3 regions of the Bacillus kalamii genome follow, and region 2 is predicted to be linked to each of the others. Evidence: a T-box and tRNA genes for the amino acid it is inferred to sense, from the RefSeq annotation. Region 2 holds a T-box; the other regions hold tRNA genes.

Region 1 (3,250 bases), on a different contig from region 2:
TAGAGGTGTTTATTTATTTCTTGCACAATAATAGGCAACGCATTGCTTTGTGTTGATTTTATCATGTTTTGTTTGATGCCTTTTTTAAGGCTTTCTAATTTTTCCAGTGCATCCAGCAAGGTCTTTCCACTTAATTCTTCATCCGGCAATGTAATTCCATATCCATTGGAAGTGAAGGACTCGGCGTTCAAGATTTGGTCTCCCCTGCTTTGCTGAACACTTAAGGGGATGATGAGCATAGGGATATTCAAAGCCAGAAACTCAAATAAAGCATTGGATCCGCCTCTTGTGACCACTAGATCTGTTGCAGCCAATAGATCGGCTAGACCCTCCTGCACATACTCGAATTGCAAGTAATTAGGTGCAGACAAGAAGTGATTGTCTATGTTATTTTTACCGCATATATGTATAATCGAGTATCGGCGGGACAATACATTCAATGTCCCTCTCACTGCTTCATTAATAGACTTGGACCCTAGGCTCCCTCCCACAATAGTCAGGACAGGGCGCTTACCATCTAATTCCCACTGCCTCCTTGCCTTTTCCTTTGATCCTAATAACAGTTCTTTCCGTATAGGCGAACCTGTTACCAACGTTTTTTGAACAGGGAAATATAGGCTCGTTTCCTCGAATGATGTAAAAATAGTCGTGGCAAACCGTTTGGCAATTTTATTAGCAAGTCCAGGGGTCATATCACTTTCATGCAGATAGACAGGAATACGCAGAGATTTAGCTGCAACGACCACCGGGACAGATACGAAACCTCCCTTTGAAAAAACAAGGGCGGGCTTAAGCTTTTTTAACTGCCTGCGTGCCTCCACACATCCTTTAACTATTTTGAAAAGATCTGTCACATTTTCCCTAGAGACATACCTTCTCTGCTTTCCGCTGCTGATTCCATAATAGGGGACATTTGCATGGGACATAAGCTCTTTTTCTATGCCTCTTTTCGAACCGATATAGCTGATTTCCCATTCCTGTTTATCCAGCTCATCCATAATCGCTATATTCGGAGTAACATGCCCGGCAGAACCCCCGCCTGTAAATACAATTCTCTTTTTCACATCTATTCTCCCTTAGTCCTCGACATCTTACTATACATTATATGGGAACAGCACCCTCACATGCTACAAAGAAAAAGGACATGAAAAATTGAAGAAGTAGATATGTGCATAAAAAAAACTAATCTCATTTGTTTGAGATTAGTTTTTTACGCGCCTTAGAGGATTCGAACCTCTGACCGACGGCTTAGAAGGCCGTTGCTCTATCCAGCTGAGCTAAAGGCGCATGACAATATGTAAAGTACAGATAAAAAAATGGCTCCGCAGGTAGGACTCGAACCTACGACCGTTCGGTTAACAGCCGAATGCTCTACCACTGAGCTACTGCGGAACAATAAAATAATGTATGTAATGGTGGGCCTAAGTGGACTCGAACCACCGACCTCACGCTTATCAGGCGTGCGCTCTAACCAGCTGAGCTATAGGCCCATTCATATTTGGAGCGGGTGAAGGGAATCGAACCCTCATCATCAGCTTGGAAGGCTGAGGTTTTACCACTAAACTACACCCGCAAAAATGGCTGGGCTAGAAGGATTCGAACCTTCGCATGACGGAATCAAAATCCGTTGCCTTACCGCTTGGCTATAGCCCAATAATAGAGTTATAAAAAATGGGGCGGCTGATGGGAATCGAACCCACGAATGTCGGAACCACAATCCGATGCGTTAACCACTTCGCCACAGCCGCCATAATAAGAATTGGCAGGGGCAGTAGGAATTGAACCCACACTGACGGTTTTGGAGACCGTAGTTCTACCTTTAAACTATGCCCCTATGAAAGGACAAATGGTGGAGGGGGGCAGATTCGAACTGCCGAACCCGAAGGAGCGGATTTACAGTCCGCCGCGTTTAGCCACTTCGCTACCCCTCCGTATAATATAAAAAATAAGCAACATTGAAGAATGATGCTTGGAAATGAATCGATTTATCAGGTTAAAGCTGTTGCTCTTTCCCTATCGATCTGCTGCGATTCGTTATCCATAGCAAAAATCAAACTGGAAATTTAATTAAATGGCGGTCCCGACGGGAATCGAACCCGCGATCTCCTGCGTGACAGGCAGGCATGTTAACCGCTACACCACGGGACCACTATTCAAAAAAAATGGAGGAGGTAGAGGGATTCGAACCCCCGCGAGCCGTTAAGCCCCTGTCGGTTTTCAAGACCGATCCCTTCAGCCGGACTTGGGTATACCTCCGTATGATAAATGGAATGGTGGAGCCTAGCGGGATCGAACCGCTGACCTCCTGCGTGCAAGGCAGGCGCTCTCCCAGCTGAGCTAAGGCCCCAAATATAATGAATGGTCGGGAAGACAGGATTCGAACCTGCGACCCCTTGGTCCCAAACCAAGTGCTCTACCAAGCTGAGCTACTTCCCGAAATATGGCGCGCCCGAAAGGAGTCGAACCCATAACCTTCTGATCCGTAGTCAGACGCTCTATCCAATTGAGCTACGGGCGCATATAAATGAGTATGGAGCGGAAGACGGGATTCGAACCCGCGACCCCAACCTTGGCAAGGTTGTATTCTACCACTGAACTACTTCCGCAAATGGTGCGGGTGAAGGGACTTGAACCCCCACGCCGTAAGGCGCCAGATCCTAAGTCTGGTGCGTCTGCCAATTCCGCCACACCCGCATATAAATGGTGAGCCATGAAGGATTCGAACCTTCGACCCTCTGATTAAAAGTCAGATGCTCTACCAACTGAGCTAATGGCTCTTCAAATGGTGCCGGCAAGAGGAGTCGAACCCCCGACCTACTGATTACAAGTCAGTTGCTCTACCAACTGAGCTACACCGGCATTATTAAAGAAAATATGGTGGAGGATGACGGGATCGAACCGCCGACCCTCTGCTTGTAAGGCAGATGCTCTCCCAGCTGAGCTAATCCTCCAGTATGATAATCGAAATGGTGACCCGTACGGGATTCGAACCCGTGTTACCGCCGTGAAAGGGCGGTGTCTTAACCGCTTGACCAACGGGCCTATTTTGTATAAAAACCAAAATAAATACCCCTGTTGGGGTTTGCCTGGCAACGTCCTACTCTCACAGGGGGAAACCCCCAACTACCATCGGCGCTGAAGAGCTTAACTTCCGTGTTCGGAATGGGAACGGGTGTGGCCTCTTCGCCATCATTACCAGACATATAAAGGAATGTTATTCCTTCAAAACTAGATAACAGAGTCAAAAGTA
Region 2 (3,250 bases):
AAAAGGAACATCCCTGCGCCCCAGCTCAGCATTCTCTATATTATTTTCTATAGACAAAAGCTCGGTCGCCTTTTCATCATAATTGGTTATCGTTACTTTCAGTGGTTGTAAAACGGCCATTACAGTTTTCGCTTTTGATTTCAGCTCATTGCGTTGTATGCTTTCAAGCAAAGCAAAATCCACGATGCTTTGGTGCCTGACGAAACCGATTTCCTGAACAAAAGCCCGTATGCTTTCAGGGGTGAACCCCCTTCTTCTGAGCCCTTTTAATGTCGGCAGCCTTGGGTCATCCCATCCATCCACAAATTGCCCGGCCACCAGCTCCCGCAGGTACCGCTTACTTGTTACAACGCCTGTTATGTTCACCCTTCCAAATTCCCTTTGCTTGGGCGGTTCCTTCACGTCCAGTTCCGATAGCACCCATTCATATAGAGGGCGGTGGTCCTTGAATTCGATGGAGCATAAGGAATGGGTGACGCCTTCGATCGCATCTTGGATAGGATGCGCAAAATCATACATGGGGTAAATGCACCATTCGTTGCCGGTTCTATAGTGGCTTGCGTGGATGATCCTATAAAGGATGGGATCCCTTAGATTCATGTTTGGCGAACGCATATCCATTTTCGCCCGTAACACCTTCGAGCCCGTCGGAAACTCTCCCTTTTTCATCCGTAGGAATGAATCGATGTTTTCCTCAATCGGCCTGTTTCGGTAAGGGCTGTCCTTCCCCGGCTCTGTCAAGGTCCCTCGGTATTCCTTTATTTCTTCAGGCGATAAGTCGCATACATAGGCTTTTCCCTTTTTGATTAAATAGAGCGCCGCGTTGAACAGTTGATTCGAATAATCCGAGCCATAGAAGATACGGTCTGCGGGGGAATATCCCAACCAATTCATGTCTTCTATAATGGCATCGACATATTCACTGTCTTCTTTCAAAGGATTGGTATCATCGAAGCGAAGGTTAAATTCCCCATTGAATTTTTTAGCAATCATATAATTTATATGGATGGCATAGGCGCTTCCAATATGGAGATATCCGTTTGGCTCAGGCGGGAATCTTGTACAAATGGCTCTATTGAAAATGCCATCCCTTGTGTCTTCGTCGACAATCCTTTCAATTGGGTTAAGCATGTCTCTGTTCTCTTCCATCATTTTTATTCCTCCGTTTATCATTGTTTTTGGACCAATAAAAAAAATCCCACCCCCAAGACTAGTTCAGTCTTGGGGGCGAGATTCTTCGCGGTGCCACCCCAGTTTATTAATATGTCGCCATATCAACCTCTTCAGGTACGGAACCGATCGATCCTTATACCCTAGCTCTATAACAGGAGCGCCTGCCACACTATCCCTTACGAAGGAAGTTCCAATGTGAATGCTCAGAGTCTTGTTTCAATAAGCCATTCTTGCTCCTTTTCAGCGCCCGGAGCTCTCTGTGAAGAATGAGGTTTATTTACTCTTCTCTTCATCGCGTTTGCATGTTTTGAATTTATTACCAACAATATTATCAAGGCCATCAGCAATTGTAAAGATGGAATAATCATAATATCCCCACTTGGTCTTAGCTTATTGTGTAATTTAGTCGCCCTTACCCTGTTTTTTTACTATAATAAGTTTAGTTAAACTTACTGCAGCAGTCGTGAAAGGCGTACATAAAAGATAGAAGAAATATAGTGCTGCAATAAAACATATTCGTAATGAAAATCATTACACGAATCAACTAATGATTAGGAGGCATTTATGACCAAACTCAACCCTATTTCTAAGCATAAAATAGTCCGCCTGTAAGGGATTATTTCCTTGGGCTCTTGCAGGTGGACGTTCCATTCAAGGGAGTGTGCTTAGATGAAAAATCGTTCAAGAGCTTATGTTAGACACCAAAGAAATCGTATTATTCGTAGTCGGTTCAAAATGTATTTCAATCATTTCGATGAGCCTTTAGAGGAGCTATTACCTACTATTCATTACCTGCGTGAGCCAGGGCGCTTATCGAAATATAATTTGAGTTGCAATTGTAAGATGTGTAAACACAACAAACATTACGATGTAAATACATTCCAAGATCGTAGAAGTCAGATATCTTTTAAAGAGCAGCTTGAGGAATACGAGCAAGAAAACCCGTATAAATACTAAATAGAGCTTTACCAGCCTTGAGTGCAACTATTCACTGTTGTTCAAGGCCCTATAAAAGCCGCGATATAACATTATGTATATCGCGGCTTTTTAGTACTATATATCAAATTTAAAGATGCTGTTCTTATTGTTCGCTTAGATAACCAATAGTCCAGGCTTATTTCAGACAGTCATCCGAACCTTATTTAGTTGCTAGGGCTGTATTTTTCCATTTCTCCGATCTCTTTCTTCAACCGCAATTAACAGGTCGTCATTCTGTGTACTTGCTTGCACTCAGCCAAGAAGCTTATCTGATGCAAAACGGCTCTCCGCAAAAACAGGTTTATTGGGAGTGACTGATACTCGAATCCTCATTTTATCGAAAAACGGTGCACTTACCCTAACTGGCGTTTAAATGATTTACTGGCAAAAAAGTAAGCAATAATCATAATACCGGCGCACCAGGCAAGTGCGGTCCATATGCCGTTTCCGACAGTCCCTTCATACAGGAGGGAGCGAATCGTATCCACGATTGAAGTCACTGGTTGATTCTCAGCGAACACGCGGACAATTTTAGGCATGGTTTCAGTTGGGACAAAGGCTGAACTGATGAACGGAAGGAAAATCAACGGGTACGAGTAGGCTGTAGCCCCTTCCATCGATTTCGCCGTCAATCCGGGAATAACAGCCAGCCACGTCAGCGCAAGCGTAAACAGGCTGAGGATACCAGCTACTGCAAGCCAATCAAGAATACCAGCGCTGGAACGGAAGCCCATCAAGAGAGCGACGAGGATAACCACCGCGACTGTCAGCGCATTGGAGACAAGCGAGGTCAATACATGTGCCCATAATACCGAAGAACGCTTGATGGGCATAGTAACGAAACGCGCCATCAACCCGCTTTTCACGTCGTTAAACAGCCGCAACGATGTGTAAGCGACGCCGGATGCGATCGCGATCAGCAAGATGCCAGGCAATAAATAATTGACATAGTTGTCCGTGCCTGTCTCTATGGCACCGCCAAACACATAGACAAACAGCAGCATCATCATAATCGGCGTAATCGCCACTGTAATGATCGTATCCGGGCTGCGCATGATAGTGCGCATTAAACGCCCTAGTAGCACCCTAGTTTGGCCTA
Region 3 (3,250 bases), on a different contig from region 2:
AAATCCCTTGCTCTCCGCCATTTACATTTTAACTGGCCCGTTGGTCAAGCGGTTAAGACACCGCCCTTTCACGGCGGTAACACGGGTTCGAATCCCGTACGGGTCACCATTTATATATCTTTTTGGAGGATTAGCTCAGCTGGGAGAGCATCTGCCTTACAAGCAGAGGGTCGGCGGTTCGATCCCGTCATCCTCCACCATATTATCGTCGCGGGGTGGAGCAGTCTGGTAGCTCGTCGGGCTCATAACCCGAAGGTCGCAGGTTCAAATCCTGTCCCCGCAATTAAGAAAGGTCCCGTGGTGTAGCGGTTAACATGCCTGCCTGTCACGCAGGAGATCGCGGGTTCGATTCCCGTCGGGACCGCCATTTTAATTTTAATAGTGGCTCAGTAGCTCAGTCGGTAGAGCACGTTGAATAAACTTCTTGGGTATTCATCAGCGTACAGATTGAGATACATCTTGAATAAGCCTTCTGAAATCTGGACGAAGGACTTTAATTACTGCATTCGCATTAGCGGTTGCTCATAGAATAGTGGCTCAGTAGCTCAGTCGGTAGAGCAAAGGACTGAAAATCCTTGTGTCGGCGGTTCGATTCCGTCCTGAGCCACCATATAATGCCGGTGTAGCTCAGTTGGTAGAGCAACTGACTTGTAATCAGTAGGTCGGGGGTTCGACTCCTCTTGCCGGCACCATTCTTTCATAAGCGCGGAGGGGTAGCGAAGTGGCTAAACGCGGCGGACTGTAAATCCGCTCCTTTGGGTTCGGCAGTTCGAATCTGCCCCCCTCCACCATTTACTTTCATTCTTTGAAAATGAAAGGGGTATAGTTTAAAGGTAGAACTACGGTCTCCAAAACCGTCAGTGTGGGTTCGATTCCTACTACCCCTGCCAATTATATAATGGCGATTGTGGCGAAGTGGTTAACGCATCGGATTGTGGTTCCGACATTCGTGGGTTCGATTCCCATCAGTCGCCCCATTATAATCATAATTGAATAGTTGAGTGCATAAATATTATAAATGGGCTATAGCCAAGCGGTAAGGCAACGGATTTTGATTCCGTCATGCGAAGGTTCGAATCCTTCTAGCCCAGCCATTTTAAGCGGAAGTAGTTCAGTGGTAGAATACAACCTTGCCAAGGTTGGGGTCGCGGGTTCGAATCCCGTCTTCCGCTCCAATAATATTTTTTGTCTGGCGGCATAGCCAAGTGGTAAGGCCAAGGTCTGCAAAACCTTTATCACCGGTTCAAATCCGGTTGCCGCCTCCAATTATTTGCCGGTGTGGCGGAATTGGCAGACGCGCACGACTCAAAATCGTGTTCCTCACGGAGTGCCGGTTCGACCCCGGCCACCGGTATTAGAAAGACAGTCATAAAAAAGTCATTGCATATTGCAATGGCTTTTTTATTTGTATATTAACCCTTTCCCCTTTCCCTTCCTTTTCACTACGTATTTTTATCATTTAGATTCTCATTAAAACAACAAACATTCCTCACACAATGGCGCTATAATATGAGCTTATCCACAAGAGCGAAGCTTTACCAAAGGAAATGGCAGACTTTCAATGTATTCATGTTCTGAATACAGTTAAGAACGTTTTTTGACCGTTCGGAAATATGAATAGAGACGGCATTTTGCAATGTTACAATTATGTCGAATTAATATTACTTTTCTTTTACAGGAGGCTAAAGGAGATGAAAAGGAAATCTATCTATGAATCCGCGCTGGAACAAGGCGTTACGAGAAGAGACTTCTTAAAAATGTGTTCCATCCTTGCAGCAACAATGGGATTGGATTATTCGCAATCCGATAAGGTTGTTGCGGCTATGGAAACAAAAACGCGGGTTCCGGTCATTTGGCTTCAATTCCAGGATTGCACCGGTTGTTCCGAATCCTTTATAAGATCGACTCATCCAAAAACGGAAAGTGTTTTATTCGACATGATTTCTTTGGAGTATTCGGAGGTATTATCCGCAGCTTCCGGTTATCAGGTTGAAGATGCGATGAAGCAAGTGTTGAAAAAATATGATGGTGAATACATTTTAGCTGTTGAAGGCAGCATTCCTAAAGACTCTGCTTATTTAAGCGTGGCAGGAGTTGATGCGAAGGAAACGCTTTTAGAGGCCGTAAAAGGGGCCAAGGCGGTTATTGCTTATGGCAGCTGTTCTTCATGGGGCGGAATACCTGCAGCTTATCCAAACCCGACTGGAGCAAAGTCTGTCACTCATTTTATTAAGGACAAGCCTGTAATCCTTGTGCCGGGCTGCCCGCCGATCGCTGAAGTAATGACAGGGGTCATTGCCCATATCATTACGTTCGGAGAATTGCCTGAATTAGACCATGCTGGCCGTCCAAAAGCGTTTTATAGACATCGTATCCATGATAAGTGCAATCGGCGGGCATACTTCGATGCAGGGCTATTTGTGGAGAATTTTGACGATGAAGGAGCCAAACAGGGTTATTGCTTATATAAAGTTGGCTGTAAAGGGCCGACTACTTACAATTCCTGTGCTGAAATGAGATGGAATGGCGGCGTAAGCTATCCTATCCAATCGGGCAATCCATGTATAGGCTGCTCAGAAAGCGGCTTCTGGGACAATGGCCCGTTCTTCACTAGACGTGCGGAAATACCGACGACCCAAACAACCATTAATCCGGATGTAGTCGGAGGTACTGTGGTTGCTGCTACTGCAGCTGGTATAGCTGTGCATGCCACTGCGACAGCTATTAAGAAAAAGAGAGATGATAAACGAGGTGGAGACGAATGACGGAGAGGATAGTAGTTGACCCAATTACAAGAATTGAGGGGCATCTTCGTATTGAAGCAGATGTGGATGATAAAGGCGTAATCAAAGATTCATTCAGTTCCGGAACAGCTGTCCGCGGTATTGAATTAATTGTGCGGGACAGAGATCCTCGTGATGTATGGGCATTTGTCCAACGTATTTGTGGAGTCTGTACATCCACACATGCACTTGCATCCATACGTTCAGTTGAAGATGCATTGGATATTAAAATTCCCCAAAATGCATATTTAATCAGAAATTTAATGAATGAAGCAGTTTTTATACATGACCATGTTGTGCATTTTTATCATTTGCACGCGCTTGACTGGGTAGATGTTGTCAGTGCATTAAAGGCGAATCCTGCTGAGACATCGAAAATAGCACAATCGATTTCATCTTGGCCGAAATCATCTCCGGGTTATTTCAAAGATATACAGAATAAAATCAAAAAGGTCGTCGATAGCGGG

The links. The T-box of region 2 lies ahead of ABC357_RS05780 (glutamine--tRNA ligase/YqeY domain fusion protein). A T-box ahead of a tRNA ligase gene usually reads a tRNA of that ligase, here a tRNA-Gln.
Region 1: it has a tRNA-Gln gene. The T-box ahead of ABC357_RS05780 (glutamine--tRNA ligase/YqeY domain fusion protein) is inferred to sense a tRNA for this amino acid. The anticodon was not compared.
Region 3: it has a tRNA-Gln gene. The T-box ahead of ABC357_RS05780 (glutamine--tRNA ligase/YqeY domain fusion protein) is inferred to sense a tRNA for this amino acid. The anticodon was not compared.

What each region holds. Positions count from the first base shown of each region.
Region 1 covers NZ_JBDFMI010000006.1:444,016-447,265, forward strand. The annotation lists gene ABC357_RS19860 (hypothetical protein) at 1-3, shown strand, start outside; gene ABC357_RS19865 (undecaprenyldiphospho-muramoylpentapeptide beta-N-acetylglucosaminyltransferase) at 1-1,064, opposite strand, end outside; tRNA gene ABC357_RS19870 (tRNA-Arg) at 1,214-1,287, opposite strand; tRNA gene ABC357_RS19875 (tRNA-Asn) at 1,318-1,392, opposite strand; tRNA gene ABC357_RS19880 (tRNA-Ile) at 1,414-1,490, opposite strand; tRNA gene ABC357_RS19885 (tRNA-Gly) at 1,500-1,573, opposite strand; tRNA gene ABC357_RS19890 (tRNA-Gln) at 1,579-1,653, opposite strand; tRNA gene ABC357_RS19895 (tRNA-His) at 1,673-1,748, opposite strand; tRNA gene ABC357_RS19900 (tRNA-Trp) at 1,761-1,834, opposite strand; tRNA gene ABC357_RS19905 (tRNA-Tyr) at 1,848-1,931, opposite strand; tRNA gene ABC357_RS19910 (tRNA-Asp) at 2,073-2,148, opposite strand; tRNA gene ABC357_RS19915 (tRNA-Ser) at 2,164-2,256, opposite strand; tRNA gene ABC357_RS19920 (tRNA-Ala) at 2,272-2,347, opposite strand; tRNA gene ABC357_RS19925 (tRNA-Pro) at 2,360-2,436, opposite strand; tRNA gene ABC357_RS19930 (tRNA-Arg) at 2,442-2,518, opposite strand; tRNA gene ABC357_RS19935 (tRNA-Gly) at 2,532-2,606, opposite strand; tRNA gene ABC357_RS19940 (tRNA-Leu) at 2,610-2,694, opposite strand; tRNA gene ABC357_RS19945 (tRNA-Lys) at 2,702-2,777, opposite strand; tRNA gene ABC357_RS19950 (tRNA-Thr) at 2,784-2,859, opposite strand; tRNA gene ABC357_RS19955 (tRNA-Val) at 2,876-2,951, opposite strand; tRNA gene ABC357_RS19960 (tRNA-Glu) at 2,968-3,042, opposite strand; rRNA gene rrf (5S ribosomal RNA) at 3,085-3,200, opposite strand.
Region 2 covers NZ_JBDFMI010000001.1:1,144,577-1,147,826, reverse strand. The annotation lists gene ABC357_RS05780 (glutamine--tRNA ligase/YqeY domain fusion protein) at 1-1,149, opposite strand, end outside; T-box leader at 1,221-1,475, opposite strand; gene ABC357_RS05775 (hypothetical protein) at 1,843-2,130, shown strand; gene ABC357_RS05770 (ABC transporter permease) at 2,505-3,250, opposite strand, start outside.
Region 3 covers NZ_JBDFMI010000006.1:1,251,706-1,254,955, forward strand. The annotation lists tRNA gene ABC357_RS23955 (tRNA-Ser) at 1-20, shown strand, start outside; tRNA gene ABC357_RS23960 (tRNA-Glu) at 35-109, shown strand; tRNA gene ABC357_RS23965 (tRNA-Val) at 125-200, shown strand; tRNA gene ABC357_RS23970 (tRNA-Met) at 210-283, shown strand; tRNA gene ABC357_RS23975 (tRNA-Asp) at 292-367, shown strand; tRNA gene ABC357_RS23980 (tRNA-Phe) at 535-610, shown strand; tRNA gene ABC357_RS23985 (tRNA-Thr) at 617-692, shown strand; tRNA gene ABC357_RS23990 (tRNA-Tyr) at 708-791, shown strand; tRNA gene ABC357_RS23995 (tRNA-Trp) at 817-890, shown strand; tRNA gene ABC357_RS24000 (tRNA-His) at 902-977, shown strand; tRNA gene ABC357_RS24005 (tRNA-Gln) at 1,020-1,094, shown strand; tRNA gene ABC357_RS24010 (tRNA-Gly) at 1,101-1,175, shown strand; tRNA gene ABC357_RS24015 (tRNA-Cys) at 1,192-1,265, shown strand; tRNA gene ABC357_RS24020 (tRNA-Leu) at 1,273-1,354, shown strand; gene ABC357_RS24025 (hydrogenase small subunit) at 1,692-2,765, shown strand; gene ABC357_RS24030 (nickel-dependent hydrogenase large subunit) at 2,762-3,250, shown strand, end outside.